Linked DNA regions of Herpetosiphon gulosus. The protein of the gene in region 1 interacts with the protein of each later gene in a pairwise test. Links are inferred from orthologs where the notes say so. Each region holds a gene or a part of one and is shown on either strand. Other genes may lie near its edges. The genes, in order: cysK and cysE.

The links.
Region 2: the proteins of cysK (region 1) and cysE interact in binary tests that used the Escherichia coli proteins (3 or more experiments, as listed by UniProt). The link is inferred for Herpetosiphon gulosus from one-to-one orthologs.

The regions. Positions count from the first base shown.
Region 1 is NZ_BAABRU010000004.1:372,648-388,566, forward strand. Bases 4,448-7,275 are described here. They hold cysK (cysteine synthase A), read left to right. Parts: upstream 4,448-5,310; coding sequence 5,311-6,240; downstream 6,241-7,275. Other genes in these bases: ABEB26_RS07510 (cation:proton antiporter domain-containing protein), read right to left, coding at 4,448-5,205; ABEB26_RS07520 (YtxH domain-containing protein), read right to left, coding at 6,433-6,672; arsJ (organoarsenical effux MFS transporter ArsJ), read right to left, coding at 6,778-7,275. Outside these bases: ABEB26_RS07490 (hypothetical protein), read right to left, coding at 1-33; ABEB26_RS07495 (LppM family (lipo)protein), read left to right, coding at 155-1,048; ABEB26_RS07500 (hypothetical protein), read left to right, coding at 1,164-2,279; ABEB26_RS07505 (potassium channel family protein), read right to left, coding at 2,267-3,346; more of ABEB26_RS07510, read right to left, coding at 3,343-4,447; more of arsJ, read right to left, coding at 7,276-8,013; ABEB26_RS07530 (ArsJ-associated glyceraldehyde-3-phosphate dehydrogenase), read right to left, coding at 8,023-9,036; ABEB26_RS07535 (arsenate reductase/protein-tyrosine-phosphatase family protein), read right to left, coding at 9,036-9,809; ABEB26_RS07540 (mechanosensitive ion channel family protein), read left to right, coding at 10,142-10,957; ABEB26_RS07545 (putative quinol monooxygenase), read right to left, coding at 10,893-11,249; ABEB26_RS07550 (MBL fold metallo-hydrolase), read right to left, coding at 11,319-12,086; ABEB26_RS07555 (lysoplasmalogenase), read left to right, coding at 12,203-12,901; ABEB26_RS07560 (Rossmann-like and DUF2520 domain-containing protein), read left to right, coding at 13,315-14,130; panB (3-methyl-2-oxobutanoate hydroxymethyltransferase), read left to right, coding at 14,344-15,210; ABEB26_RS07570 (HAD-IIA family hydrolase), read right to left, coding at 15,262-15,919.
Region 2 is NZ_BAABRU010000005.1:149,177-164,992, forward strand. The notes cover bases 7,765-10,489. They hold cysE (serine O-acetyltransferase), read left to right. Parts: upstream 7,765-8,608; coding sequence 8,609-9,370; downstream 9,371-10,489. Other genes in these bases: ABEB26_RS08280 (FmdB family zinc ribbon protein), read left to right, coding at 8,197-8,526; cysS (cysteine--tRNA ligase), read left to right, coding at 9,396-10,489. Also shown: ABEB26_RS08255 (non-ribosomal peptide synthetase/MFS transporter), read right to left, coding at 1-786; ABEB26_RS08260 (glycosyltransferase family 4 protein), read right to left, coding at 783-2,096; ABEB26_RS08265 (non-ribosomal peptide synthetase), read right to left, coding at 2,093-3,982; ABEB26_RS08270 (FAD-binding and (Fe-S)-binding domain-containing protein), read right to left, coding at 4,226-7,114; ABEB26_RS08275 (cysteine hydrolase family protein), read right to left, coding at 7,118-7,759; more of cysS, read left to right, coding at 10,490-10,796; ABEB26_RS08295 (50S ribosomal protein L11 methyltransferase), read left to right, coding at 10,951-11,916; ABEB26_RS08300 (16S rRNA (uracil(1498)-N(3))-methyltransferase), read left to right, coding at 11,916-12,659; ABEB26_RS08305 (S41 family peptidase), read left to right, coding at 12,800-14,218; ABEB26_RS08310 (copper amine oxidase), read right to left, coding at 14,262-15,440; ABEB26_RS08315 (hypothetical protein), read right to left, coding at 15,451-15,816.

The DNA.
Region 1 (15,919 bases):
CCACAGCAAAAGGCAGATTCGCCAGCGACGCATACCATTATCCTTATCGCAATTTTGCTATCAGGATAGCACAGAACCTTGGTAGACATGGCATATATTGCCATCTATAATCGCAGTATCCTCCGTTAGCCAGTTTATTGAAGGAGCGAAGCCCATGAAACAGTGGATGAGTCGGATGTTGTTGGGCGTGTTAGCAATTGCCTTGAGCGGTTGTGTTGCCTCACAAGTCGAAACCACAATCAGCGGTGATGGCAGTGGCACGAATACGTTTAAAGTAGGTATGGATGCCGAAACAATGGCCATGATGGCAAGCATGGGTGGCACCGAGGGCGAAGATCCCTTTAAACAAACCAGAGATGATGTTTCAGGTTATCCAGCTGAGTGGGCTGCAACTACCAGCGATTGGAAAGAAAAACTTGGCGAAACCGAGTTCCAAGGCGTACAGATTAACATGAAATTTGCCAACGTTGCGACCTTGAACGAGCAATTAAGCCAATTTTTGAGTGACTCGGGCAGCAGCGATAGCCCAACCGGCCAAGCGTTATCGAATCTTAAAATAACCGATGATGGCGAAACCTTCACTGTATCCGGCAATGCAATGGCCACCGATTTGGCTGCTGCCGCCGAGAGCGAAGGCGCTGGCATGCCTGGCATGGGCGATTCGTTGAAAAAGGCTGTGATTGTTTGGCAAGTAACCTTGCCAGGTGAAGTTAGCAGCGTTGAGCCAACCGATATTGCAACCGTCAACGGCAATACGGTTACTTGGAAAATCCCAGTTGATAAAACTGCCACCTATACCCTCAAAGCAGTTTCAACCAAGAGTGGTGGCGGTGCTGGCGGCAGTAATTTGCCATTGATCCTTGGTGGCGTTGGCTTGTTGGTGGTCTTGGCTGGTGTTGGCTTCTTCGTGATGAGCCGCCGTAAAGCTGCTCCAGTGGCCGCTGGCTATCAGCAATATGGTGGTCAAACCTACGACCCCAATGCTCAAGGTCAAAATCAACAACAAGGTTATTACGACCCAAACAACGACCCTAATCGCAAACAATAAGCCAATTTGAAACCTTTTGGCCAACGCTCCGTCTTTACGGCGGAGTGTTGGCGTTTTAGCCAGCAAATTGCGGTACGATGATAGTGAGCGATTTTTGATCAACGGAGGCTGCTGTATGCGCTATTGGTTGTTGCTTCTCGGGCTGGTGTTGTTGAGTGGTTGTGTGAGTCAGCAACAACAAACTGAATTTAATTCCGATGCCAGCGGTGTTTATGAAATTCGACTAGGTTTTTCGCAACAGTTTCTCGATTTTGCCGAGATGGGCGGAAGCGGCGCAAGCACCGATGTGCTCGATGATGCCCTCAGCGAATTAGGCTCAATCGCCGATTTACTGCCTGCTGAATGGCAAGCCAGCAACGAAAATTGGACCAGTGAAGATGGTCAGTATCGGGGCACGTTAATTCGCATGCAATTTCGCGATTTGGCGATGCTCAAAGAGCAATTGACCAGCAGCGAATTAAACGAACTCTATAGTTTGGTGCGTTTTGAGGATGTGGCAATTGAGCAAAACGGCAATGAAGTTCAGCTCAAGGCAACTGTCAAAAACGGTCAAAGTTCAATGTTGGGCAGCCAAGAATCAGGCGAGCTGTTTGGCTCCGGCTTGATTGCTAGCCCCACCACCAGCTGGACAATTCGCTTTCCTGAATCAATTAGCACTTGGAACGAGCGCGAAATTGCCACGCTCAACGAAGCACAAACCAGCATCACCTATGATTTTCCCTATCCTTTGAGCCGCGATTATCAGCTTGAAATTGTGGGTACGTTGAGTGCTGGCGTGCCGCAATGGGCTTTGTGGGGCGTTGGCGGTTTGGTTGGAGTTGGGTTGCTGTTGGTAGGCGTTGGCTTTATCTTGAGCCGCCGCAAACCCAGCACCCAGCCGTATGATTTAGTGCCTGCTGGCCCAAGCAGCGATTACCCAGCCTATCAAACTGGTAGTCAAACCACTCCATTAGCAGCATCAAGCTATCAACCCAAGCCTGAAAGCTACCAACCAAGCGATAGCGTTGCAGCCTATCAACCCAAACCTGAGAGCTACCAGCCAAGTGATAGCATTTCGCCGTATGCACCAAAACCAACAGGTTATCAAGCGCCAACACCCTCAGCTCAAGCCAGCAACAGCTACGAACAGCCAACCACATTTGGCTCAGCCCCAACAGAATTTGGTGGCCGCACGCCAACCCGTTCACTGGGCAGTTGGCAAGAGTCTAACGATGATCCTCAAAGCCGATAGGGCGCATGGGGCGCAGCATTCGGTTTATTCAGGGTTTGAATCTGGTTAATCGCTGCTAGCGGCCCGATAATCACCAATTGATCGCCGCTGCTCAAGCGTTCATCGCCGCGTGGGCGTAAATCTTCGCCATTACGCCCACGCCGATAAAGCACCGAAATATCGTGCTGATTTTCAACCGTCTGGATCAAGCGTCCATCAAAAATGCCATCGCGGGCAACCGTAATCTCCACCGTCGAGAGTAACTTGCCTGCCACATACAAGGCGTTGGTAATGCCGCGACCCAAGGCAGCAGCGGCAAGCGTTGGAGCCGCCAGCGCCGAAGTGCTAAATGCGGTCTGAATATGAAAGGCTGAGCTGAGTTTGCTTGCCAATGAATCGTTAAAAACCCGCATCACAATATGAATATCAGGGTGCGATTCGCGGGCGGTCAAAGCAATATCGAGATTGGTCAAATCGTCGCCAGTAACCACGGTGAGCGAGGTAGCATGGCGTAAGCCTGCTTCGTGCAGCAGTTCTGGCTGACGAGCATCGCCAATAATCACTGGCACATGCTGGCCCATCACCAATTCATGAAACGGCCCATCGCTATGAGCATCGATCACCACCACATCGCAGCCACTGGCCAGCAATTGCCCAACCACCCGATAGCCAATTTTGCCCAAACCACACACAATAATATGATCACGATAGGTTGATGCTAACGCCATTTGCCAAGCCTCCCGCCGATTGCGTTTATCGAAGAGCAAAATACCCATATTGAGCGCACCGCGCGCCAGCAAAATAATATTCAAGGCTGGCGCGAGATAAAACAGCACTTGCAGCCACCATGGCTCAGGCAGTGGCACAGGGTTGAGCGTCATTTGGCTAAATGCTTGATATAGCGCTTGGTTAAAAGCCAAAACAGGGCGCGTGCCTGCCCAAATTGCCAAGGTAAACCCCAACCACAACAAGAGCCATAAGCCCAGCCAAATTCCCGAATCGCGAAACACAATCCAACCATCGCGCAACGAGGCTGCGATCAGTCGTCTCCAACGCGCTTTGCGACTAGGGGTTTTGGTTGGTTTCATGCTTGATACATTGCCTCGCTCGCTCCCTCACGCAGTTGTTGATCGGCCTGTTGAATTGTACTAGCTGTGCCAATCAAGGTTAGTTGATCGGCTGCTTGCAATTGGGTTTGGCCATCGGGCACAAATAAATTGCCCGCTCGCCGAATTGCCACAATCAAGACATTACTTGGCAAATTAAGCTGTTTCAACGGCTTGCCAACCACTCGCGGATTCGATACTTCAACTTCGTAAATGCTTTGATCGGCTTGATGGCTTAAGAGCATGCTCATGGCTGATGGGCCTTGAACTAACTGGGTCAGGGCATCAACCGACGCTTGCAAGGGATTTAAAACTGTGATACCAAGATCGCGCAAAACACTGCTGGTACTCTCATTTTCAGCCCGAGCCACAATTGTTGCGACCTTGAAATGCGAACGCACCACCTGGCTCACCAACAGATTGAGTTTATCACTCGGGGTCAAGGCTACAACCGCTTTGGCCCGTTCAACGCCAGCTTTACGCAACACTTGCAGATCAGTCGCATCGCCAGTAATTGTGCTAATGCCATGGTGGCGCACCCGATCGATCAACTGTTGATCAGTATCGATCACTACCACATCGTGATGTTGGCTATGCAGTTGGCGGGCAAACAGCTGGCCTAAATCATTCGCGCCAATAACTAAGGTGGTCATCGGTTCAACTCCTAACAAACGTGCAAACAGCGGGGTAGTGAAGCTTTGCAGCACAACCGTGCCAATCACGGTCATAAACACCAAGCCAATCAATAAATTGCCCCCAGCAAATCCAGCTTCGTCCAATGAGATCGCTGCAAAGGTGGCAACCGAAGCGGCCACAACTCCGCGTGGGCAAACTGCGGCAATAAAGGCCCGTTCGCGCCAGGTTAAGGTTGAACCAAGCGTTGAGGCAAAGACACACAATGGCCGCACCACCACAATCATCAACACAACCGCTAATACGCCCCACCAACCAAGCGCGGCCAAATCGGCAAATTTCAAACGAGCTGCTAGCAAAATAAAAATAATCGTAATTGCCAGCATGGTTAGGTCGCCCTTGAACAAGACAACTTCTTCTTCGTGGGGAAAATCGATATTGCCAACCGCAATCCCTGAAACTGCTGCTGCCGCAATGCCAGCTTCATGCGAAATCGCTTCAGCAATGATAAAGATTGCGATTGCGCCACCCAACGCGCTCAAACGAGTGGTTTCAGCATTGAGCTTCGAGCCGATAAAGCGCAGCGCATAGGCTAAGCCAATGCCGCCAACCAAACCAATCAACGAGCCAATCAGCAAGCGTTCGGCCCAATCGAAGGCTCCGCTAATGGTTGTGCCGCTGGTGAGCAAGACATCGAGCACAACCACCGCCAAAATAGCCCCAACCGCATCAACCAATACGCCTTCAGCTTGCAACAACACTTTTAAGCGTTCTTTGGCATTGCTGCGCCGCATCAAAGGCGTAATCACGGTTGGCCCAGTGACGCTCATCAATGCCCCAAACAAGGTTGCCAGTGGCCATGATAAGCCCGCCACAAAATGCGCTACCAAGGTTGCACTACCCCATGTCACTAAGGCTCCAACACTCATCAACATTTGCAATGGGTACGATAAACGGCGCAAATCGTTGATATCGAGCACCAAACCACCCTCAAATACAATAATCGCCACAAACAACGGAATCAACACCCGCAGCCCAACGCCTAAGGCCGATGGATCAACCAAGCCAAAAACTTCGGGGCCAACGATCACTCCCACCAACAGCAACAAGACAATCGACGGGATGCCAATCCGTTCAGCAAGCACGAAGGTGGCGATGCCAAAACAAATCACCATCCCCGCCATCAACAGCAAACTATGTGCATCCATATAACTCCTTTCTGTGCGCCTTGCCAGATTGACACAAACCTAAGCTATGTTATGCTATTATTGTTAGGTTTGTCGTTTAACTTAGTTAACAAAAGGACTCAAACCATGGCGCGGATTTATGACAACATTACCCAACTTATCGGCAACACGCCGCTGGTGCGCTTGGGCAAGGTTAATACCACGGGGGCGACGGTATTAGCCAAGCTTGAGTTTTTCAACCCAGCCAGCAGCGTCAAAGATCGGATTGGCTTGGCGATGATCGAGGCAGCGGAGGCCGCCGGTCTGATCAATCCAAACGATACCACGATTATCGAGCCAACCAGTGGCAATACGGGAATTGGTTTAGCATTTGTGGCCGCCGCCAAAGGCTACCGTATTGTGCTAACCATGCCAGAAACCATGAGCTTGGAACGGCGCAAATTGCTCAAAGGCTTTGGAGCTGAATTAGTTTTGACTCCAGGCTCCGAGGGCATGCCCGGGGCAATTCGTCGCGCCGAAGAATTGGCCGCCGAAAATCCAGGTAGCTTTATTCCGCAACAATTCAAAAATAAAGCCAACCCAGCAGTTCACCAACGCACCACCGCCGAAGAAATTTGGAATGATACCGATGGCGCTGTCGATATTTTGGTGGCTGGGGTTGGCACTGGTGGCACCATCACAGGGGTTGCCTCGGTGCTGAAAGAACGCAAACCAGGCTTTAAGGCAATTGCGGTCGAGCCAACTGCCTCGCCAGTGCTTTCTGGTGGCAAAATGGGGCCGCACAAAATCCAAGGCATCGGCGCTGGCTTTGTGCCCGATGTGCTCGATACCAGCGTGATCGATGAAATTATTCAAGTTACCAATGAAAATGCTTTTGAATGGGCCCGCAAATTGGCTCACGAAGAAGGCTTGATGGTCGGGATTAGCTCAGGGGCCGCCGCGTGGGCCGCCTTGCAAGTAGCTGCCCGCCCCGAAAATGCTGGTAAAACGATTGTCTTTATTGTGCCAAGCAACGGCGAACGCTACCTCAGCACACCATTATTTGATGCTGAGTAGGATTTAGGGGTCAGGGGCTAGTTGCCAGGGTCCAGAAAAGCTAGAAGTAATTTTAACGCAGAGGCGCAGAGTCTTGATAAGGATGAAGGCGGTTTCAACCTGATTCCTAGCCCTGACAACTGATCCCTAAAAATCTAACACCCTCAGCACCGAACCATGCTGAGGGTGTCGAATTTTTAGCAATTCGTGAAACTAGGCGGCTGGAGGAGGAGCTTCGTCGCCGTCGATGCCTAATTTATCTTTGGCGGCTTCATACACATCGCTGGCTTTATCGCCGACGACTTCGGCAACATCACTAATTTTTTCGGCAGCTTGCTCGGCTAAATCGCCTGCTTTTTCAGCGGCATCGCCGATAAATTCACCAACCGACTCGGCGACATCCTTGGCTTTATCAACCAAATTTTCGAAAAACCCTGGTTCATTATCAGTCATGGGGTTTCCTCCGAAATGCCACGTGGTATCTACCACGATCTCTTGCTTAGCTCTATTGTAGTAGATTCAGGCCAACTTACAAGTAGCAATTTGGTTCCATTCTGCTCAGATCGAGCCAGCCTTGGCCTGCTGTTCGCCCAATGTCGGTTGGTTTGGCACACGCGGCAAGCTCAATGAGATCATGGCTGTGATTGCACTCAGCAAGGCCGCTGCCCATAAACAGCCTGCCAACCCATAGCTTTGATAGAGCAGGCCTGAAAGAATTGTGCCAAGCAAGCGACCCAAGGCATTGGCCATATAGTAGAAACCTACATTCAAAGCCACATCATCCTGATCGGTATAGGCTAAAATGAGGTAGGAGTGCACCGCCGAATTCAGCGCAAAGATAAACCCAAAGCCAATTAAGCCCACCACAACCACGACTGCCGATTGTTGGTTGATTTGCACAACGCTGGCAATCGCCGCCATAATCAGCATCAACAAGCCAGCCAAAATTGTTGCCGCCCAACCGTTGGGCGTGGTTTGCCAGCGGCGGGTTATCTGTGGCGCGAGCGCTTGAATCAGGCCATAGCCAATTACCCACAAGGCCAAATAGCCGCCAGCCTGCCAAAACGACCAACCAAGCACTTCACTGAGAAAAACTGGCAAGCCGACCACAAACCAAACATCTCGCGCTGCAAACAAAAAACAACGCGCTGCTGAAAGCAGATTGATCGCGCGGCTTTTGGCAAAGAGTTGCTGCCACTTTGGCTTGGCTTTGCTACGCCCCAAATCGTGTTGCAAAAAGATCCAAGTGCCGATTGCTGCCATAGCAATCAAACTCGCAAGCACGGCGAAGGCACTGCGAAAGCCAATGGTGCTCAATAATAGGCTACCCAAGAAAAAGCCCACGCCTTTGAGCGCATTTTTCGAGCCAGTCAAAATGGCTACCCATTTGAACAAGGTCGATTGAGCATCTTCAGCCACCAACATTTTGATACTGCTCTTGGCGCTCATTTTGGTCAGATCTTTGGCGATGCCCGAGCCAGCTTGCGCCAACATCACATAAGGCACGCTGAGCCAAGCACTGGGCACAACCATCATGCCCAAGGCGACAACTTGTAACACCAAGCCAGCATGCAACGTGCGATTCAGGCCAAAACGTGTGCCCAGCCAGCCACCAAATAAATTGGTAACCACCCCAAATACTTCATAGAAAATAAAGAGCGCCGCTACCGCCAAGGCACCATAGCCAAGTTGATGAAAATGAAACAAAACCAACATACGCAACGCACCATCGGTCAAAGTAAATGCCCAATAGGCGGCGGTAACAATCGCATATTCTTTGAATTGTTGCTGCATGGTTGGCTCCTAGCCTGCCTGAAGTTGGGCGACCTTGGCGGCTAGCTCCAACATGCGATTAACATAGCCAATTTCGTTGTCGTACCAAGCCATAATTTTCAGTTGGGTTTGGTTGGTAACAGTCGTCAGCGCTGCATCAATAATCGCCGAACGTGGATCACCTTTGTAATCAACTGAAACTAAAGGCCGTTCTTCATAGCCCAAAATACCTTTGAGCGCTCCACGACTAGCCTCAGCCAAAGCCCGATTAACCTCTTCGCTCGTAGTTGGTCGGGCCAGTTCAAAGACACAATCGGTCAGCGAGGCATTCAACAAGGGCACGCGAATCGCTACCCCATCTAAACGACCTGCTAATTCTGGAAAGATCATGCCAATTGCGCTGGCTGAGCCTGTGCTGGTGGGAATCAGCGATTGGCTAGCGGCGCGGGCACGGCGTAAATCTTTATGCGGCGCATCGATCAAATTTTGGGTATTAGTCATATCGTGAATTGTGGTGATCATGCCGTGTTTGATACCAAACTGTTCATGCACCACTTTGACGATGGGAGCTAAACAATTGGTTGTGCACGAGGCGGCAGTTAATAAACGATGCTGTAGTGGATCATAGAGCTGATCATTGACTCCCATCACAATGTTGAGTGCGCCGTGCTTAACAGGTGCGGCAACGATCACAGTTTTGACTCCAGCCGCAAAATAACCCGCTAGTTGTTCGGGGCTACGAAATTTGCCTGAACATTCCAGCACCAGATCAACGTCATGGCTCGCCCAATCGGTTGCTTCAATTGTCGCATGATTGCTATAACTCAGGCGTTGTTGATCGATGATCAGGGCTTGGGCTTCGGCCTGCACAGCTTGGTTCCAGCGGCCATGAACTGAATCGAAGGCCAGCAAATGCGCAGCAGTCGCAGCCTCGCCTTTAAGTTCGTTGATATGTACCCATTCAAATCCTGGGCGATTCCAGCCAGCCCGTAATGCTAGCCGCCCCATTCGCCCAAAACCATTAATGCCAATTCGTAAAGCCATTATTTGCTCCCTTCGCGTTGTTGGCGCTCAATGGTGGTCAGTAAAAAACGAATACGGGTCATCAGTTGCTGGGCGGTGGTTTCAATTGCAGCGGCTTGGGCTAGTTCGCTGGTTTCACGCAATGGGTCGGCAAAACTCCAGTGCATACTGGTGGGGTGGCCAGCAAGCGTTGGGCATTGTTCGCGTGCTCGATCGCAGACCGTAATCACATAGTCGAAATCTTGCTCAAGGTAGGGCTGGAGTGCCTTGGAATATAAGCCAGCGCTGGAAATCTTTTTTTCGGCCAAGGTTGCTAGAACCAAGTGATGCACCTCGGCAGGTTGGGTTCCGGCGCTCACTACATCGAGCATGGAGCCGCCAATATGGCGGGTAATTGCCTCAGCTAGTTGCGAGCGAGCACTGTTGTGGGTGCACAAATATAAAATTCGCACTGGTTTGGTGAGTTGATAGGTTTGGCTAGTTGATTTACCAGCAAATGGATCAAGATCAGGGTGCAGGGCTTGAGCGCTAGCTTGATAGGCCGTTTGCAAGGTGGGCAAATCGAGATGGTAATAGACATCACGGCCATCGGCTTCGCTACGGCGTTCGATCACCAAGGCAGCTTCACGCAACAGCCGTAAATGATATGAAACCACATTCATCGGCGCTTGCAAGACCGCCACACATTCATGCACCCGATAATCGCTATGGACTAAAAGTTGTAACAAGCGCCAACGAAGATCATGCGCTAGCAATTTGAGCACGGCAGGTGGTTCAAGCCCAAGGCTTTGCATAATAATACTCCAAATCAAAATGATTCAAATTATTTTGAAGTATATTCGAGGTATTAGCAAAAAGCAAGCTAGCATTTTGATCCACGAAGCGCACGAAGTTATTTTAGCCACGAATTGCACAAATTATGCTTTTGTGATCCCCAATGTACTACAGCTCAGTGCTATGCGTAATGTCTGACCCCTAGCCCCTGAATCCTGACCCCTGACCTCTATTTTGCCTTTTGCCTTTTGATTTTCATCCCTCATTATTCATCCTTCATCCTTTCCTATGCTACTCTGTGGCATGCGAATTGCCGCAACGTTTGGCGAAAAATAGCTAGCAGAGGAACCCTATGTTCGATTGGATTCAACCTTATTTACCACCTGTAAATAGCGTTTCTTACTATATGTTGCGGGGCACACTGACGTTTTTGCTGGTGGCAGTCGCCGCACGCGCGATTAGCATCATCATTCGGCGAGCCTTTCTCTCGAATGCCCAATTACTGCGCCATAACCTCAGCGAGCGCCGCCGTAAGACCTTGCGCTCCTTGGTTTCATCGCTGACCAATGGCTTGGCAATTTTGATCTCGCTGTTTTTGATTATGGGCATGTTTATTCAGCCAAGTGCCTTATTTACCTTTTTGGGCTTGTTTAGTGCGGGCTTGGGGTTTAGTGCGCGGCCTTATGTTAGCGATTTTCTGGGCGGAATTACGCTACTATTTGAAGATCAATTTGCGTTAGGCGATAAAGTGGAGATTGGTGATCGGCAGGTGGTGGGTTGTGTTGAACGAATTAGTTTGCGTATGACCTATATTCGCGGCGAGTCGGGCGAACTTTGGCTGGTGCCCAATGGCGATATTCGCACCATTCGCAATTTTACTCGTGGCAAATGGTCGCCAGCCAGCATCAAATTGACCGTGCCAACTACCAAACTTGATGAAACCATGATCGTTCTGCACCAAATTATCAGCGATCCAGGTGATGATGTGATTGAAACACCTGAAATCATCAGCGAAGATGGCGAAATTGGTGCAGTCACGACCACGATTACATTAAAAGTTAAGGCGCGTTACAGTATGGCTCCGGCAGTGCGTGAGCGCTTGATCACTCAATTGCAAGCGGCGTTAACTGAGCACCATGTGTTGGCTGCGGATGAAAATCGGGAATAGCATCGCCAGTTAAGGCATCGTAGGAAACTGCATCGGCAGGCTCACGCAACAGTGATTTGACCCGTGGCCAAAAGCCACGGAAAAACTCTGAGCGGCGATAGCGTTGCAAATCACGGCCTGATTCCCAAGTACTCCAGGTTGCAAAGGCGGTTGGGTCGCCAGTTTCACGTAAAAGCGATAAGGCCAAACAGCCTTCTTGATGGCGAATTGTTGGCTCGCATTCAGCATAAAATGCAAGAAATTCTGCTACATGTTCGGGGGCAAATTTTAACCGAACTAAGCGCACAACCATTGGCGTAGCTCCTTATTGGGAATTGACACACAAAGAGGTGGCCGTAACCACAGCGCTATCTTAGCATGCTTAGCCTGCATCCAATGCAAAAACTGCACCATCGTAGGCGATCAAAACTTCGCCCTTAAACATTGTGGCAACTCGCGCCAAAACTTCAGCTTCCGGAGCGGTATTGATTGGGCTGTAGTGGGTCAGAATCAGGCGTTGGACACCAGCATTTTGAGCGGTGGTAGCGGCTTGCTCAGGCGTTGAGTGGGTATCAAAGGGCATTGAAACGGTGCATTCATGAATCAATGTATGCGCCGCTTGGCTTAATTCAACTAGTGCCGCGCATGGTCCACTATCAGCGCCATACACCAAACTGCCTTGGCCTACTTGATCAATCCGTAAGGCGAGGGTTGGGCGGCTATGGTAGGTTGGGGCGGTGGTGAAGGTTGCACCTAAATCGAAGGGTAATTCGACCCTACCACCAGCATCATCGAGGGTTTGAAATTGGGGCGTAATTGCATGAATGCCTAAATCGGCGGCTTGCACAACCGCCTCAGCCGTAGCAATCGTGCGCGAATTACCAAACACTAGCAATTCACCGTTGTGTTGAGCCAACCACAAATGTAGCAACAAACTGGGCAAGCCCATCAAGTGGTCGGGGTGATTGTGCGAGATGAAGATCGCGCGGAGTTGACGTGGATCAAGCCCATATTTGAGCATCCGACGATACGGGCTACCGCCACAATCGAGTAAGACTAAGCCAGCCGCGCTTTGCCAAACATAGCCACTATTTTCACGCTCAGCATCGGGAAGTGCCGTGCCAGAGCCAAGCACAATCAAATTACTCATGCGGACCTCCTTTGGTCGTGCAATCTACGCAGATAGCGCAGCAATTAGTATAATAGGCCATAAAAGACCCGACAAGGGTGCAAAACTCACATTTTGCAGCCACTATAGGAGCCAGTATGGACGCACTCTCTGCAATGATGCAGCTTTGGTTGGGTGGGTTATTGGTCGCATGGGCACTGGTGTTGCTTGGCGGATTCGTGCTAGGCAAGCCGAATCCTGAAGGCACGCGCCGCATGACGCTGTGGGGGCGTTTGGGGTCATCAGCAATTTTGGTGGTGGCGGCTTGGAGTTGGTGGTGGCAACTGCACCAGCAACATAATCTAACGGCCTTGTTAGTTGCGCTTGGCATGAGCTTGGGCTTTGTGGGCGATTTATGCATGGCCCAAGTTGTTCCGCTTAAAAATTATGTATTGGGTGGCATGAGTGCCTTTGGGCTAGGCCATGTGGCCTATATTTGGGCTGGCCTAGGCATCGAAAGCTTCAATGTGCTGAGCTGGTTGGTTTGGTTAATCGTGGGGGCGCTTGGCTGGTATGTGGTAGTTTGGCACGATAGCTCACGCAGTCGGTTGCATCAAGTGGCTTTGCCTTATGCGTTGTTGCTGGCGAGCACGACAGGCATTGCAACTGGGGTAGCCTTGGAGCAACTGCCAATGCTGACATTTGCGATCGGCGCAGCCTTATTTTTGCTCAGCGATTTAATTTTGGCCACCCAGTTGTTTAATGATGCCCGTTGGCGCGGAATTGGCGATGTGGTTTGGTTTACCTATGGTCCGGCCCAAGCCCTAATTGTCTATAGCATGGCTTGGTTGCTTTAATTGAGAAAAGAGGATTTTAATGATCTAGCTAATATAGTTTCAGCCAAACAATGCTGGGAGCTTAATTGATCACCACCCCTCCGCCCCGCCTCAAGGCGGGGAACGCAGGGTGTTTTCATCCCCCTGCACCCCCTAAAGCACAATTTTTGATAGACAGCCGTATCCAGCTGCATCAAAAATTATGGTTTTAATACAAACGACAAAGCCACAATTGCGGCTTGTGGCTTCTTCGCTAATTGACATTTTGCAGAACGTGCTACAATGATCATGCTCTCGACCAATTTGGCGGGAAGCACTGATGGGTTTTCTGGTTTCAAACACCACTTGGATCGCACCCGACCGAGATGGTAAGTACACAGTGATGTGCTTAGTTGTCCTCGGCTGACGCGATTCGGCGTTGCGGAGGTTTTTTTATGGCTTTTTCCGCTCGACCGACAGTCGGCATTTTTGGCGCAGGCAAGGTTGGCACAGCCTTGGCCTTGGCCTTACAACGCGTCGATTACCCACTTGTCGGCGTTAGCTCTCGTTCAGCTGCTTCGGCTCAGGCATTAGCTCAAAGTCTGGCATGCCCCGTACTTATACCCAACGAATTATTTGCCCAAGCTCAATTGATCTTTCTGACAATTCCTGATGATCATTTAGCCGCTACCGCCCAAGCTTTGACTGATTCACTTGGCCATGGCACTGGCATTGTGGTGCATTGTTCAGGAGCCTTGACCAGCGCCGTTTTGCAACCATTGCAGCTGCGTGGTTGGCAGGTTGCTGGTTGTCATCCATTGGCTCCCTTTGCGAGCCGCTCAACTCCCTTACCCCAAGCAATTACCTGGGCGATCGAGGCTGAAGCTGAGTCATATGCTGTGCTGGCGGAATTAGTCCAAGCAGTTGGTGGCATTCCTCGCCCAATTCAGGCTGAGCATAAAGTGCTTTATCACAGTGCGGCGGTGCTTTCGGCCAACTATGCCATTATGTTGGCGGCACGGGCGGTCGATTTACTGCAACTTTGCGGTTGGTCAGGCCAAGAAGCATTGCAAGCACTTGTGCCTTTATTACGCGATAACGTTGAAAATTTGGCTCGCGTCGGCTTGCCCCAAGCATTAACTGGCCCATTGGCCCGTGGCGATTATGGCACGGTCGAGCGCCATCTCCAAGCCTTGGATGCCAATGCCCCTGATATTGCCAGTTTGTATCGCGCCTGCATCGAGGCAACTCAACCGTTATTAAGAACATAGATCAAAGAACATAGAACATAGCTGTCATGGTTTATCGCATGCACAACGGCCAGCATGCCCTCACCCCCTAGCCCCCTCTCCCGCACGCGAGGCGAGGGGGGATTCGCTCCGGCAGTGCTCCCCTCGCCCGCCGTCGTGGGAGAGGGGTTGGGGGTGAGGGAAAGCAATCTATTTTCGATATTTCAACATATTCAACCAAGCAAAGGAGCTACCATGCGTACACAATTGAGCGATATTCAACGGATGAAAGATCGGGACGAACGCTTGGTGATGGTCACAGCCTATGATTACACCAGCGCCCAACTGATCGATCGTACCGATATTCCGTTAATTTTGGTTGGCGATTCGCTGGGGATGGTGATTCAGGGTAATAGTTCAACCGTGCCTGTAACCATCGATGAAATGGTTTATCACACCAAAGCCGTGATGCGTGGCAGCAGTAAAGCGCTGGTGGTTGGCGATTTGCCTTTTTTGAGCTACACCAGCCCTGAACATGCCATCCAAAATGCTGGCAAGTTGATGCAAATTGGTGGTTGTGGTGCGGTCAAGCTCGAAGGTGGCGTGAACATGGCTCCAACCGTGCGCCGCTTGGTCGATTTGGGCATTCCAGTGATGGGCCACTTGGGCTTTACCCCGCAATCAGTTAATCAAATTGGTATGCGGGTGCAGGGCAAAACCGTGGCCCATGCCCGCCAGTTGCTTGACGATGCCTTGGCACTTGAAGCCGCTGGAGCCTTCGCGATTGTCTTGGAGTTAATTCCAGCAGCCTTGGCCAAGGCGATCACGGCTCGCTTGCATATTCCCACAATTGGAATTGGAGCGGGGGTTGGTTGCGATGGCGAAGTGCAAGTTTGGCACGATATTTTGGGCTTGTATAGCGATCATCTGCCGCGCCACACCAAGCGCTATGCCGATTTGGGCAGCACAATTGAGCAAGCGCTTAATCAATATGCCCACGAAGTCCGCGAACGCAGTTTCCCAACTGCCGCTAATAGCAGCGTGATCGATGCCAATACCTTGGCTGAAGCGCTGGGCGAACAAACGGTTAGTGTTGGGGCAAGCGCCAAAGTCGCCGTCTAAATAAACATTAAATCAAATGTCCGCTGGGATTAATCAGCGGACATTTGTTATTTAATTGAATAATTCAGCGACTGATTCAATAATCGCGGTTGGGCGATAGGGATAGCGCTCGGCATCAATGCGCGTCATCATACCCGAAAGCACCAAGGCCGTGCGCATACCCGCCTCGGTTCCGCCGATAATGTCGGTATCCATGCGGTCGCCAATCATCATGGCTTCGGCAGCGTGTGATTCGATTGTGCGCAAAGCGGTACGCATCATCACTGGGTTGGGCTTGCCCACAAAATAGGCTTCGGCGTTGGTAGCGGCGCGAATTAAAGCCACAACTGCCCCACAGGCTGGTAAAATTCCACGCTCCGATGGCCCTGAAACATCAGGATTAGTACCAATCAAACGTGAGCCAGCGGCGACAAAGCGCACAGCTTGGGTGATGCGCTCAAAACTATACGAGGTCGTTTCACCAATCACTACATAATCGGGGTCGTGCTCGGTCATGGTGTAGCCAACATCATAGAGCGCATTGGTCAAACCAGCCTCGCCAATCACAAAGGCCGTGCCATTGGGGCGTTGCGAATCGAGAAATTTGGCAGTAGCAAGGGCTGAAGTATAAATATCTTCAATTTCGAGCGGCAGCCCGATGCGGGCCAAACGAGCCTGTAAATCGCGGGGAGTATAAATTGAATTGTTGGTCAAAACTAAAAATTTACGC
Region 2 (15,816 bases), on another replicon or contig:
GACCGCAGGTCGAGCATGGTCGGTTGGCAAATTGAGCAAGGGTAGCGTGCCGCTTAATTGGGTTTGCCAAAAATTTAAATGTTGCTGATACACTTGCTCAAGCACATAACGTTTATGCCAAACCGCAAAATCGGCATATTGAATTGGCAGCGCTGGTAGCTCAAGCTGCTCGCCGCGTAACCCAGCTTCGTAGAGTTGGCCAAGCTCGCGCAACAAGACCCCAATCGACCAACCATCGCAAGCAATATGGTGAATCGTCAATACCAATTCAGCATGATCATCAGCCGTGTGCAGCAACAACCCGCGCAGCATTAAGTCTTTAGTTAGATCAAATGGCTGCTGACTGTGGCGTTCGATCTGCTGCTGGCGTTGGCTGGCTTGCTGCTCGTTGCTCAGCCCACGGAGATCCAAAATTTCTAACTTAAAGCTACGAAATGGCTGAATAACCTGCATTGGCTCGTCGTTGAGCACTTCGATCGTGCTGCGTAGCACTTCATGGCGCTGAATAATCGTATCAAGACAAGTTTGCAATACAGAAACATTAATTTCACCAGCAATGCTGAATGTTGCTGGAATGTGATAAGCAGCGCTTTCTGGTTGCCACTGGCTTAAAAACCACAAGCGTTGTTGGGCAAACGAAAGTTCAAAGGCTGGACGTTCGCCGATGCGGGCCAGCGCTGGAATGCTGGGTACTGGCTTGGCAGCTTGGCGTTGGCGCAAACGTTGGGCCAACAACGCACGGCGTTCGGGCGAAAGATCTTCAAGCTGGCGTGCGACTTCGGTCATACTTGCTCACCTCGGCGTTGTTTCAGGCGTTGGGCTAAGAGCGCCCGTTGTTCAGCAGGCAGGGCTGCCAACTGAGCGGCTCGTTGCACTTTGGGGTCGGGAGTCAAGCTTGGCACGACGCTAGTTTGGCGCGGTTGCAGGTTGAGAAAATAGCGTTCGAAATGTTCGATGCCAATGTTGTTGATAAAATTGAGCGCAGCGGCTTGCGAACGTTGAGCCAAATCGTTGTAATGCTCACGATCGTTCAGCAAACGCCGCAAGGTGGTTTCCCACGGCGTAACATCTTGGGCTGGCACAACTGGAATTGCCGTATAGACTTTGGCTGAAATGCTGCTATATTCGCGAATTTGGGTGACTGGCAGCAGATATTCCACGCCTAGTTTGGCTTCGGGCAAGCCACCAACATCGCTTGCCAATACTGGAATGCCGCGCAACATTGCATCAACCACCACCTGGCCGAACGATTCGCCCCACAGCGACGGCACCAGCAGCACTTTGACATGCTTGAGCACCTCGTTCATATCGGGTGAGGGCTGAATAAATTGCACATTGGGCAGAGCTTCGAGAATTGCCCGATCTTTGCCAGTGGTTGACCACGTTGGCACGGCGGCAAACTGGACTTCGGGCATGCGCTGGGCTAATTCAATAAAAATTGGGCTGCCCTTGAGCAGCGACGGATTGATCATCGTGACCGCGCCTTGATCGAAGTTGGCAAGGAACGGAAATGGGCCTGTGCCATACGATGGAAAGCGCAGCACGGTCGAATCGAGATTGCCCCATTCTTTGGCATAGCGTTGCAAGTATTCGCTAACGCAGATTAAATCGGCCATTTGTTGCAAGGTACGGGTTTTGGTCGGGTCGTCAACGAAGCATTCGGGGCCGAATGGCAGGGTTGCTTGGCTATGCGAGAGAAAAATAGCGCGGCCTGGATTAGCTTCGTGAGCCACCTCGACCCATAAAAATGAGCGATCTTCGGTGACAATCGTCCAATCGATGTTAAATTCGTTGGTAATCCGATGAATAAGTTTGGTGAAGAAGCTCAGCGAGCCGCCTGAGGCATAGACATCAACCCCGTTCATGTGGTAATGCACCATGTCGGGATGGCTGGCATCAACCACCTGAATTTGGCGTTGTTCCAATTGCTTGAGCAACTTTTCTTTACCATTTTTCTCGCGATTTTCTTCCAGCGGGTAGAGCACGATGCATTTGTGGCCGCGCTGTACGAGGCCTTCCATCAAAAAACGATTGGCTTTATGTGCCCCGCCAGAGACAAACAAATAATCAAGCGGCTGAATCAGCAAAAAGTTCATGCGGTGAGCGCTCCTTCATCAGCTAACAAGGCTTGAATTTCTTCATCGGAGAGGCCATCGAGTTCGTTCAACAGGTCGGCTAGCTCGGCATCATCAGCATTGGCAATTTGATATTGCTCGATCAATTGGGCAGTGGCGGCGATAGTTGGTTCAACTCCGAGCAAGACTGAGAGCGGAATTTCCACCGCAAAAGTGCTGCGAATTGCTGAAACAATTTGGGTTGCCAGTAGCGAGTGGCCGCCAGCATCAAAGAAATCATCAAGCACACCGATGTTGGGGGTATCCAAAATATCTTCCCAAATTGCAGCGATCTGCTGTTCAAGCGGTGTGCGCGGGGCTACATAAATTTCACTAACGGTCAGCAACGCAAAATCTGGCTCGGGCAAGGCGGCTAAATCGAGCTTGCCATTGGGCGTGCGCGGCAATTCTTTTACAACGGTATACGAGAGCGGGACCATATATTTGGGCAGCATGCTCTCCAAATAGCGGTAAATATCACGATAGTAGGGCATCACTTCGCCGTGCAGCACCAAATACGAAACCAAGCGCTCGGTCTGGTTATGGTCGTGATGCAGCGTCACCACGGCGTGGCGCACATTGGGATATTCCATCAACAACATTTCAATTTCACCTGGATCGATGCGATAGCCACGATGTTTAATTTGATGATCGATCCGTCCGCGAAACTCAAGGCTACCATCGCTCAAGCGTCGCACCAAATCGCCAGTGCGATACATGCGACTGCCAGCTTGTTCGCTCCATGGATTAGGCAAAAAGCGCTCGGCAGTTTGCTCGCCAAGGCCAAGATAGCCATGTGCCAAGCCAACACTGCTGACCAATAATTCGCCAACCGCCTCGCCTTCGACCAAATTTAAGTGTTCATCAACGATATAGGTTTGGCTGTTGCTGATCGCATTGCCAATACTGACGGCCATACCATAGCGCAAGGGCTGGCTCATCGTGGTGCAAACCGTGACTTCGGTCGGGCCATAGGCATTGATAAAACGGCGGTTTGTGCCCCAACGAGCCACAATTTCAGCGGTGCATGCCTCGCCAGCCGAAACGATGGTTTGTAAATTGGGCAAGTCGCGTGGGTCGAGTAAAGCCAGCACCGAAGGCGGCAAGGTGGTAACTGTGATTTGGTGATCACGCAGGGTTGTCAATAAGTCTGGGCCGGGTAAAAGATCGTTCGTTGGGGCTACAAACAAAGTCGCAGCCTGAAAAAAAGCCGTTAGCATTTCAGAAATCGAAGCATCGAAGCTGGGCGAGGCAAACTGCAAAATTCGTGATTGGCTGTTGATGTCAAAGCGCTCAGCTTGGGCAGCCGCCAAATTGGCCAAGCCGCGATGGGGTACGAGTACACCTTTGGGCTTGCCAGTCGAGCCAGAGGTATAAATGATGTAAGCCAGATCATCAGGCGTGAGTTGGTGTTCAGGGGCATGGCTTGGCTGTTGTGCCAGCTCAGTGGCTAATTGCTCAAAAATATGCAATTGTTGCTCGGGAAATTGGCTGGCGGTGAGTTGCGTTGCCAGCACCAAACTTGCGCCGCTGTTGCCCAACATATATTTAAGCCGTTCTTGAGGATAACTCGGATCAAGCGGTAAGTAGACTGCGCCTGCTTTCCAAATCGCCACGGCGGCGATCATTGCTTCGACCGAGCGTTCAAAGCAAGCGCCAACCGTGTGGCCACGGCGCACTCCTTGGTGGTGCAAATAATGGGCAAGCTGATTGGTGCGCTGTTCAAACTCAGCATAACTCAACTTGAATTTGCTGGTAGCAATGGCAATAGCCTGTGGTGAATGCTGGGCGTGCGTGCTGATAACATCATGCACAAAAACTGTGCCTGTGCGGTCGGCGGTGATCGGCGCTAATGTCTCTATTGACATAACACGGCTCCTTCGCATCGTTTTAGATTGTAGTTTTAGAATTGTTGCGATGCCTATGGAGCAGCGATAGCCTCAGCGCAACCGCCAAATAGCCCCGTAGGCAGGGCATGGTGATCGGTTAGGGGAATCAAAATACACACGACTCTTCAAGGCCATACTATACGCCAAAGCCATGGCTTTTGTCAATTTGTTGGATGAACAAACAATTGAACAAAGATGAAAATTCCTACGATTGCTTGTAGCTTAATCAGCTAAACAATCGGCCAAAAACACGATTGGATGCTGGGCGATTACGCCTGTGCCAGCCTCAATTTGATGGCGACAGGACATGCCTGCCGCGAGAATTGGCTGTTGGCTGCTGCGAACTGCCGGAAATAGGCGCTGCTCACCACAAGCCATTGAAACCGCGTAATGCTCGCGTTCATAGCCAAACGAGCCAGCCATACCACAACAACCGCTTTCAATTTCGTGGACTGCCAAGTTTGGCACAAGCCGCAACATCGCCAACAATGGGTTGGTGCTGATCAAGGCTTTTTGATAGCAATGACCATGGACTAAAACCTGATCGGCTGGTAATTGTTCTTTCCAAGGCCAAGCAACGCCTTCAGCCGCCAGTTTGACCAAAAATTCTTCAATGAAATAGCTTTGCGCCGCCACAATGTTGGCAGCATTGGTTGATACGAGGGCTGGGTATTCATCGCGAAAACTGGCGATACAACTTGGCTCTAGGCCAATAATTGGCACGCCCAACTCAGCAAATGGCGCAAGCAGTTCGATATTGTGCTCAGCATTGGCACGAGCTTCGGCCAACATTCCCTTCGAAATTAATGGCCTGCCACAACAACGCCGATCTTCGATTAAATAGACCTTGTAGCCAGCGGCGCTAAGAATTTTGACCGCAGCTTGTCCGATTTGTGGTTCGTTGTAAAGCGTAAAGGTATCATCCCACAGAATTAATGGGCCACGCGGTGCGGCTTGAGTTTGGCTTTGGCGTTTAAACCATGTCCGAAATGAGCTAAGCGCTAAGGCTGGCAATTGCCGCCGTTGATCAATGCCCAAGCTGCGATCGAGCAGCCAACGGGTGATTGGTTGGGCCAAAACCCAATTATTCAAGCGGGGAACCAGCATTCCTAGCTGATTGATTTTGGCAATCTGGCCAAACAAACGACTGCGCCACGGCACGCCATGGGTTGCTTGATACTGGGCCAGCCACTCCGATTTAAGCCGTGCCATATCAACAATCGATGGGCATTCACGTTTACACGCCTTGCATTCAAGGCATAAATCCATCGCTTCATTCAATTCAGGGCTGCTCAAACCCTCGGTTCCAAGCTGACCAGTCATCGCTGCACGCAGCGCATTGGCACGGCCACGAGTCGAATTGGCCTCATCGTGAGTCGCCATATATGATGGACACATCACGCCAGCATCATCTTTGCGGCAAACCCCTTGGCCATTACACATCTCAACTAAGCCTGCAAAACCGCCATCGGGCGTAAAATCGAAAAAGGTTACGCTGGGCGCATGCGGCGTTTGGTAGCTGGGGTTGATCCGCAGGATTTCAGGTTGCCATGGCTGGGGTGCTGCTAAAATTTTGCCTGGATTGAAGATTTGGTTGGGGTCGAACAGTTGCTTGATTTCGCCAAAGGCTTGGTGCAATTCTGCGCCATACAATTGTTGGTTGAAGGCTGATCGCGCTAAGCCTTCGCCATGTTCGCCCGTCGTCGTACCGCCAAGGCTCATTGCTAAGCTAGCAACGGCCTGCGAGATTTGAGCCATCTGGGCCAAGCCCTGCTCAGTTTTCAAATTAATTAATGGATTGATATGTAAGCAGCCAACCGAGGCATGAGCATAAAATGTGGCTTCAGTGCCAGCGTCGCGGCAAATTGCTTCAACGCCACGGGCATATTCGGCCAAACGAGCGACTGGCACGGTTGCATCGTCAACAAACGCTAAGGGTTTGGCATCGCCGCGCTGGCTCATCAACAAGCCTAAGCCAGCTTTGCGCACCGCCCAAACATTGGCAATGGCGGCGGGTGTGGTTTCATGCACAATCAGGCCAGTTTCGCCAAGCGCTCGTAAATGCGCTTCTAAGGCGGCATCGTTGGCGGCTAATTCGTTGGAATCGGTTCCCGTCCATTCAACAATTAAGACCACGCGTGGCTCGCCCACCACAAAACTCAAGCGCGAACCATACTCAGGGTTTTGGCGGGTCAAATTAATAAAATAGCGATCAAATAATTCGACCGCACTTGGGTTAAAGCGCAATATTTCGGGTACTAAAGCCAAGGCTCGTTGGAGATCATCAAAATGCCAGAGTGCCAACCGAGTGACCTTTGGCCGTGCTACCAAACTGAGTTGGGCGGCAACCGTCAAGCCGAGCGTGCCCTCGCTACCAACCAAAATTGGCACAGCACTAAACGGTTGTTGCTGTTGCTGATGTTGCAGCATACGTTGGAGATTGTAGCCAGCCACATTGCGCCAAACCTGCGGGTAATCACGCTCGATTGCTGGCGCATACCGCGCCACAATCTGGCCAAGTTGGGCTTGAATCTGCTGTTGGCGGGGATTGTTGGCTGCTTGGGTTGACCAAATTGCCACCGAACTATCATCTAAAATCGTTTCCATGGCGAGAGTATGATCAACGGTCAGGCCATACACAATCGAATGCGAGCCAGTTGAATTATTGCCGAGCATGCCGCCGATCGTGGCCGAAGCACTTGATGAAGGGTCGGGGCCAAACATCAAGCCATGCGGTTTAAGGAAATGATTCAAACGATCAAGCGTGCAGCCAGCTTCAACCCAAATCTGGCGGCTACTCGAATCAAAATCGCCAATTTGGCCGAATGAACGTGAGAGATCAACGATAATTCCCGCGCCAATCGCTTGGCCTGAGAGGCTTGTGCCACCGCCACGCGGCACAATTTGCGCACGGTAGCGTTGAGCAATTTCGACGATTGCCTGCAAATCGTCACGATCGCGCGGAATAACCACCGCTTTGGGCATGACGGCATAGGATGAGGCATCGGTGCTATACAGCGCACATGTCAAGCGGTCGGCGTGAACCTTGCCACGAACCGACCGCTGAAGTGCAGCCAAAACCTCAGCCTGAAGTTCTGCTGCGTGATTCATTGATTAATAGCCGCGACTAGCATTAACCATGGCACTACGTCCGCTCAAAATTTCGAGGAATTGCTGATGATCCATGGGATGCGAGAACATTGGGTAATCTTTGCTGATTGCGCCTTGTTGCTCTTCAGCGCTGGTGGCGGCCACACAATCGGTCAGGGTAATTACATTGTAGCCGCGTTCATAACCTGAGCGCATGGTCGATTCGACGCAGCAGTTGGTCAAAAAGCCCGCCAAAACCAAGTTGGTCAAGCCCCGGCTACGCAAAATAAAATCAAGATTGGTGCTGGCAAAAGTGTCGAGGCCACGCTTGCCCTCGATCACAATATCGTTGCTTGCTGGGGTCAGCACATCAACCAATTCTGCGCCCCACGTGCCCTTGCGAAAGGCGTTGTTATCGACCACGCCTTTAAGAATGCCATAGGGGTGGCTGGTAATTTCGCGGTAGCCTTCGGCAAATGAAATTGGCGCATGAATGATCGTCACGCCTGCTTCCCGCGCTTGTTTGACCGTTTCGATCGCGTTGGCTAGCATATTGGTGGCTTGCATACTTTCGGCGACAGCGCCGTGGAGCGCCCCACCTTCCGAAGTGAAATCGTTTTGAAATTCGATCAAGACGAGCGCGGTTGTGGATGGATCGATCTGCATACTATCTCCCTTGTGGCTGAAATGGAGAACGCTGATCGGGCGGCATTAATGTGAGCTACATTGCCCAATCCCATTATCACAAAGAACCAATTGAAGATCAAGAGCAGGAAAAGGATGAAGGATGAGGGATGAGGGATGAAGATCCAGGAGTTAGGGGCTGGGAATCAGGGGTCAGCGAATCAAGCAAATCTGTGCAATCTGTGGCTAAACATAACCTTCGTGATCTTCGCGATCTTCGCGGTTACAACACGTTGTGTCCTTCGCGAATCAAAACCGATCTCTAGCCCCTGATTCCTGACCTGACCCCTATATTCTATGTTCTTTGCTCTATGTTCTTTGCTCTGGTTGATCAGCAACCATAATTACGGTAAAATGAGCCAGAGTGCCTTTTGGGGCTTTGTTACGTTAAACTTTCATCCTGTCGGAGGTATGGTAGCGTGCCAACCTATGTGTATGCGTGCCAAGCATGTGGCGCACAATTCGAGCAATTTCAACGCTTCTCTGACGAGCCGCTGACGATCTGTCCGCGCTGTCAAGGCACGATCAAGCGTGTGTTTCAACCGGTTGGCGTGGTATTCAAGGGTAGTGGATGGTATATTAATGATAGTCGTGCAGGCAATAATAGCAGCAACAGCAGCAAATCAAGCACTCCAGCACCAGCCAGCAGCGATGCTAGCAGTGCCACGCCTGCTGCTGCTACCAGCGAAAGCAAGCCTGAAGCACCCAAAGCCGAAGCCAGCAAATCAGAATCATCGGCTGCGGCCTAAAGCGACATTCAAGAACCCAAGGTACTTGGCTTAAGGCTAATGGCCTTGGGCTTTCTTTTTGTCTGCGAAAGGATGGATCGTTATGCGGCATTGGTGGCGTTTGGTTCGTGAAGATATTCGGACAATTTTACACAATGATCCTGCTGCTCGCTCAATTTTTGAGGTGCTACTGTATCCGGGTTTTCAAGCGGTGCAAATCCATCGGCTAACCCACTGGCTTTGGGGCATGAACTTGCCGTTTATTCCGCGCTTGCTCTCGCAAATCACGCGTTTTTTCACAGGCATTGAAATTCACCCAGGGGCCACGATTGGCCATCGTCTATTCATTGACCATGGCATGGGCATTGTGGTTGGCGAAACGGCGATTATCGGCGATGATGTGGTGATGTATCAAGGTGTGACCCTCGGCGGGACGGGTAAGGAAATCGGCAAGCGCCACCCAACCATCGGTAATAATGTGGTGATTGGAGTTGGAGCCAAGGTGCTCGGGGCAATTACGATCGGCGATGGCGCTCGGATTGGCGGCGGCGCGGTGGTGGTCAAGCCGGTGCCAGCTCATTCGACCGCGATTGGCGTGCCTGCGCGGGTCGTCGCCACCCGTGATCCGCAAACTGGCCAAACCAACCGTGTCGAAATGTTGCCCGACCCTGAGGGCGCGATGCTGCGCTCCTTGCACGAATCAGTTCAACATTTAAATCAACGGGTGGTTGAGCTTGAAAGCGCTATGGGTAGCCAAGCCTACCATATTGCTGCGCTCAGCGCCCAACGCACCAATGGCGATGATCCCTTCGATTGCCTTGATGATTTGCAAAGTTATGAGATGCACTACGCTGACGGTATTTAATTTTTTGTGTTGAGGAGCCACACTTATGGCATTAGCAATTTACAACACGCTCACCCGCCAGACCGAGCCGTTTACACCGTTGGTTGCTGACCATGTGTCGATGTATGTCTGTGGGCCGACGGTGTATTCTGATGCGCATATTGGCCATGCCATGTCAGCGGTGGTGTTCGATGTGGTGCGGCGCTATTTGGAATGGTCGGGTTATACGGTGCGCCACGTGATGAATTTTACCGATGTTGACGATAAAATTATTCGCCGTGCCAACGAGCAGGGCCGCGACCCCATGGAATTGGCTGAGAGCTATACCTTGGCATTTCTTGATCAATTGGGCCAATTGAATGTGCTGCCCGCCACAGCCTATCCACGCGTTTCAACCACCATCCCACAAATTATTCAATTTATCGAAGGCCTGATTGCCAAAGATGCGGCCTATCACGCCAGCAATGGCGATGTGTATTTTCGGGTGCGAGCCGACGAAGATTATGGCAAACTTTCGCGCCGTGCTGTCGATGATATGCGCTCCGGCGCTCGAATTGCTCCCGATGAAGCCAAAGATGATCCGTTAGATTTTGCGCTTTGGAAATCGGCCAAACCAGGTGAGCCAGCTTGGGAAAGTCCATGGGGTCAAGGACGACCTGGTTGGCATATCGAATGCTCGGCCATGAGTTTGCACGAATTAGCTGAGCAGATTGATATTCATGGTGGTGGCAACGACTTGATCTTCCCCCACCACGAAAATGAAATTGCCCAAACCGAATCATTAACTGGCAAAAATTTCGCCCAAGTGTGGATGCACAATGGCATGCTGCAATTGGCTGGCGAGAAAATGAGCAAATCGCTGGGCAATTTGATCACAATTGATCAATTTTTAAGCGAGCACTCTGCCGATATTATGCGCTTGCTGGTACTTTCTGGCTCGTATCGTGCGCCATTGGTTTATAATGATGAGGTTTTGGCTGATACCCAACGCAAACTTGAGCGCATTATGTCGGCGTTCAAGCCCGCTCATGGCACGGCAACCAGCGGCCCAGTCGTCGATACGCTGAATGCGATTGTTGCCAAAGCGCCAGCCGATTTCCGCGCAGCGATGGATGCTGATTTCAACAGCGCGGCGGCCTTGGCGGTCTTGTTTGATCTGGTGCGTTCGATCAACGCTGCCCGTGATGCAGGCGTTGGTGGTGAGCCGTTCGCAGCAGGTCAAGCCCGTTTACGCGAATTAGCTGCCGTGCTGGGTTTACGCTTAGAGATACATAGCGCCAGCAAAACCGATGCTGCACCTTTTATCGAATTGTTGATTGAGCTACGCGCTGAGTTGCGCAAAGCCAAACAATGGGCACTCTCCGATTTAGTACGCAACCGCCTGAGCGAGCTTGATGTCCAACTCGAAGATGGCCCTAACGGCACAACCTGGACGACGAAAGGATGAGGGATGAGGGATGAGGGATGAGGGATGAGGGATGAGGGATGAGGGATTTATTGTAACGTTGAATTATTTTGGCTATCAAAAAAAGGAGTGAAAGGCTGAGGAATGCTATTTATCCTTCATCCCTCATCCTTCATCCTTCTAAACAGGGGTTTTTATGCAGTGGCTCGAACTGAGCGTGACCGTCGATACCGAAGCGGTCGAAAGTGTGTCGGAATTATTTGCCCAATATGGCTATAACGGTGGTGTGGCAGTCGAAGAGGCGATCATTCCATCACTCGACTCACCTGAATATCAAATTGATACCAATAAACCAGTGATTGTGCGTACCTACCTGCTGGCCAACGAGCAAGCCGCCGATGCTCAAACTCAGATCGAACGCGGTTTGTGGGTGCTGGGCATGATGCGCCCAGTTGGCGATTTGCACGTCAAAACTATTGCTGAGGAAGATTGGGCCAATGCATGGAAGGAGCATTATCGTACTCGCCGCATCGGCCAACGCTTCGTAATTGTACCCTCGTGGCTCGAATATCAGCCTACTGAAAACGATGTTGTGTTGAATCTCGACCCTGGCATGGCCTTTGGCACTGGCTTGCATCCCACCACCCAGCTCTGTCTTGAGTTGATGGAATTGATCGAATTTAACAACACTACAGTGCTTGACCTTGGCTGTGGCTCAGGCATTTTAGCAGTTGGTGCGGCCAAACTTGGCTCCCAACGAGTTTTGGCCTTGGATACCGACCCAATCGCGGTTAAAGCGACTGCCGAAAATGCTCGCATTAATCATGCCGAAACCTTGGTAACCGCCTTGGAAGGTAGTTTGGGCGCTGCACCGTTGGAGCATTGGCTCGGTTGGGAAGGCGCACAACTTGGCACACCCCAAAGCTATCGCCATCACAACGAGTTTGATGTAATTTTAGCAAATATTTTGGCTAAAGTGCATGTTGTGTTGGGCAATGATTACCTCGCAGCGCTCAAACCAGGCGGCGTGCTAATCACCTCGGGCATTATCAACGAGCGCGAAGCCGATGTAGTGGCGGCCTTTGAAGCAGTTGGCTTAGAGCAAGTTGAACGGCGCACCCAAGGCGATTGGGTTGCGTTTACCCATCGCAAACCAGCCTAATGAAAAATACCTATCGCTTTTTTGTGCCCGCCGAGTCGATTCAGGGCGAAGCGTTATTTGTGGCCGAACGTGAATTGCTGCACCAATGGAACAACGTGCTGCGTTTGCGGGTTGGTCAGCATATTGCCTTGCTCGATGGGCTTGGCATGGGCTATATTGCTGAATTGACTAGCCTGAACAAGCGTGAAGCGCAGGGTCGGATTTTGCAACGCTATGCAGCGAATGGCGAGCCAAGCATCAATGTTACGCTTTATTTAGCCCTGACCCGAGGCGAACGTTTTGAAATTGCCTTGCAAAAATGTACCGAACTGGGCGCAACCGCCTTTGTGCCCTTATTGTGTGAGCGTTCGCAAGCTGATGTTTCGGCGACCAAACGCGAACGCTGGCAACGGATTATTCGCGAGGCGGCTGAGCAAGCAGGCCGTGGGCGTTTGCCAAGTTTGCACGAAGCCCAAACCGTAGCCCAAGCCTTGCCTCAAGCCCGTGGCCATTTGCTCTTGGCCGAAACAGGCCAAACCTTGTCCTTCAAGGCGGCATTGGCCTTAGAGCCACGCCAAGAACTAGCAATTTGGAGCGGACCCGAGGGCGGTTGGAGCGACAACGAGCTTGAGGCTGCTCACCAAGCAGGCCTTATAAGCGTTAGTTTAGGCTCGCGCATTTTACGGGCTGAGACAGCTCCGATTGCCGCTTTGGCAGCAGTTATGTTTCAATTTGATCAATGGTTTAGCCCAAATTCGTGCTAGCATGAACCATAGCCTGAGCGTCAACGCGGCCCACCCATTCGATTGCTAATGCCAACCTAACCTACAACTAGGTGCTTAAGTTGTACACTGCTAGACAGGCTGGATTAGCCTAGGTTAAATTGCATGAAACGAGGTTTTCTATGAGCGAATTCCAGCCCACGTCGGGCGGTAACTCTGCATCATCATCAAAAGTATGGGTGGTGTTGAGTGGGATTGTTGGAGTCTTGCTGGTGGTCGCGATTGCCCTTGGGGCTGGCTATTATTGGGGGAGCACCTCGAAAGAACAGGTGATGACGGCGGCTAATCAAGTTTTGGCTACCGAAACTGCCATGATTATGCAAGCTACCGCTCAGGCGTTGCCACCTGCGGGCGCTGATAAAGATTTTCAAACCTTTTGGGAAGTTTGGAATCTGGTCAATAAAGAGTTTTACCATACCGAGCCAATCGACGAAAAACAAATGATGTATGGCGCAATTCGCGGCATGCTCCAATCGCTTGGCGATGATTTTACTGGTTTTCAAGAACCTGAAGCTGCCGAACGCTCACGCGAGGATATGCGCGGCAATTTCGAGGGCATCGGCGCTTATGTCGAATATAAAGAAGGCCAGATCTTAATTGTTTCGCCGATCGAAGGCTCACCTGCTGAAAAAGCCAATGTGCGAGCTGGCGATATTGTGGTCGCGGTCGATGGGAAGCAAATTAGTGAAGTCATTGCGGATCTTGAACGCGATCAAGCGCTTTCCGAAGCAATCAAGCTGATTCGTGGCCCCAAAGGTTCGCAAGTAGTGATCACGGTCTATCGTACCAGCGAAGAGAAACAAATCGATATTACAATTGTGCGTGATACGATTCCATTGATCAGTGTGCGCTCAACCATGATTGGCGATATTGGCTATATTCAATTGAGCGAGTTTAAGCAAACCTCTTACGATGAATTGGATCAAGCGATTGCCAAACTCAAGCCCAATAATCCCAAGGCGATTATTTTTGATTTGCGCAATAACCCAGGCGGTTATGTTACCCAAGCCCAAAATATTCTTGGTCGCTTTACCAAAGATAGCGTGACCCATTATCAAGAAAATAGCAATGGGGTCCAAAGGGAATATCGCACCTTGCAACAAGGCACGCCCCAAGAGTTGTTTGATATTCCAGTCGTGGTTTTGGTGAATGGTGGTTCGGCCAGTGCCTCAGAAATCGTCTCTGGTGCAATGCAAGATACCAAACGCGCAACCTTGATTGGTGAAAAAACCTTTGGCAAGGGTTCAGTCCAAAGTGTGCATACTCTGACTGATAAGTCAGAAGCCCGTATTACCGTGGCCCATTGGCTAACTCCCAACAAGCGAGCGATTCATACGCTGGGGATTACGCCCGATTATGTGGTGCCATTCTCGGATGATGCAAGCCAATATCCGGTTGAATGTATTTTGAATCGCACCCCAGCCGATGGAGCAACCAGTTGTGCCGATTCACAATTGTTCTGGGCGCTGAAGTTCTTGGATGAACAGCAAACGCCGCCACCACCACCAACCCCAACGATTACGCCAACTCCTGGCAAATAGCCATAAAAAACGCCCGCTCAAGCTGAGCGGGCGTTTTGATGTTTTAGCGTTGTTGGCTGGCGTATAAGTCGCGGGGAACCATTTGGAAGCTGCTCCAGTGTGATGACATTAACGGGTCATCCTCGTCGCGGGGCAGGTGATGGAAGGTAATCCCAAACCAAACAATCGGGTCAGTCAGGGTTTGGTTGTTGACAAAACCACTGACATCGTCAGCACAACCACTGCCGTTATTGTGCGAAACCCAACGTTCACATGAGTTGTTTTCGGTCACATACACATCATTATTCGTCCAGGGCTCGAAGGTTGGGCCACGGAATACATGATCCGAATTGGGAATCAACTCGTAGGAAATTGGGTGACCATCAGCATTGGTGACCGTTTTGTTCTTAACCCGCCATGAGCGGAAGGTTTCTGGGTTGAATTTAACTGCGGTTTCGGCGGTGTAGTCTTGCAATTGAAGATTACGCTGAGCAGCACCACTCGAATCGAATTCGATCTGCTCAACCACGTTATTGGTATTGCCACCAAGGGCAAAATCGATTCGCCAGTAGTAATTGTGAATGTGTGATGTGCCATATTGACAGCTACTTGCATCGATTTTCCAGCCATATTTGGCGACATTGGTACATTTTTGCAATTTACCAGTCGCGCCGATGCCTGGCTCAATCGTGGCATCGTCGTGAAAAATCCATTGGCTAACATAATTATATGCACCAATGTGCGAAACCGAGCGCAGTACCAAGGCCGAGCCTTGTTTGACTTGGGCATAGTATTTGTAGGCATAACCAGTTGGTACAACCGTTGCACACAGCACATTGCGATTATTATTTTGAATCAATGTACCATCGGGACAATCTGCTGCCACCATATTATTCAGGTGACCGCCACCCAAGCCATAATCCGAGAGATCATGGAAACGTGCAGTATTATCGTCGTAGGGTACGTGAATTTGGGCCAAATTGATTTGGTTGATCACCGAAATTTGGCTACCACTGGGTGGCGTATAGCGAATGCCGCGCAACACGATGCCTTCGCTACTGCGTTCTTCCCAACATAATGTCCAATTAGCGCCATTTGCCAAGGTTTTATTAATCACAAAATTGCCGCCTGAGCAGCGGTCGCGGGTCTGGGCATTGGCTTCTTGCTGAGTCTGGGTGCTAAACAAACTGACTACAATTAATAGCATCCCAAGCAGCATGCCCCAACGTGCTGAAAGCTTCATCACCAAACTCCTAACGATTCAAACTAACCACAAGGCCATTCGAGAGATCGACAATCGGGGTGCTATTGACCGCCCATTCATTATCGGCGCTGAGCAACAATTGCACACAACGATTTTGTTGGCAACTTCGCAGCACTGCGGCGTTATCAATTTGGGGTTCGGCGATATACACAAAACCAGCAGCGTGAAGTTGGCTAGCTTTGGTCAGGCTCTTTTTCGTCAAGGCTTGGTATTCACCGCGCAGTTGTGGCCCAAATGCTGGGTGATCGAGCACTAATTGTAAGGCGCGAGCGGTTTCACGATCAGTTGGGTGTGGTTGGCTGCCACGGGCTTGCTCCAAGGCATCGACTTTGCCTGTGCTAAGGTTGACCAACAC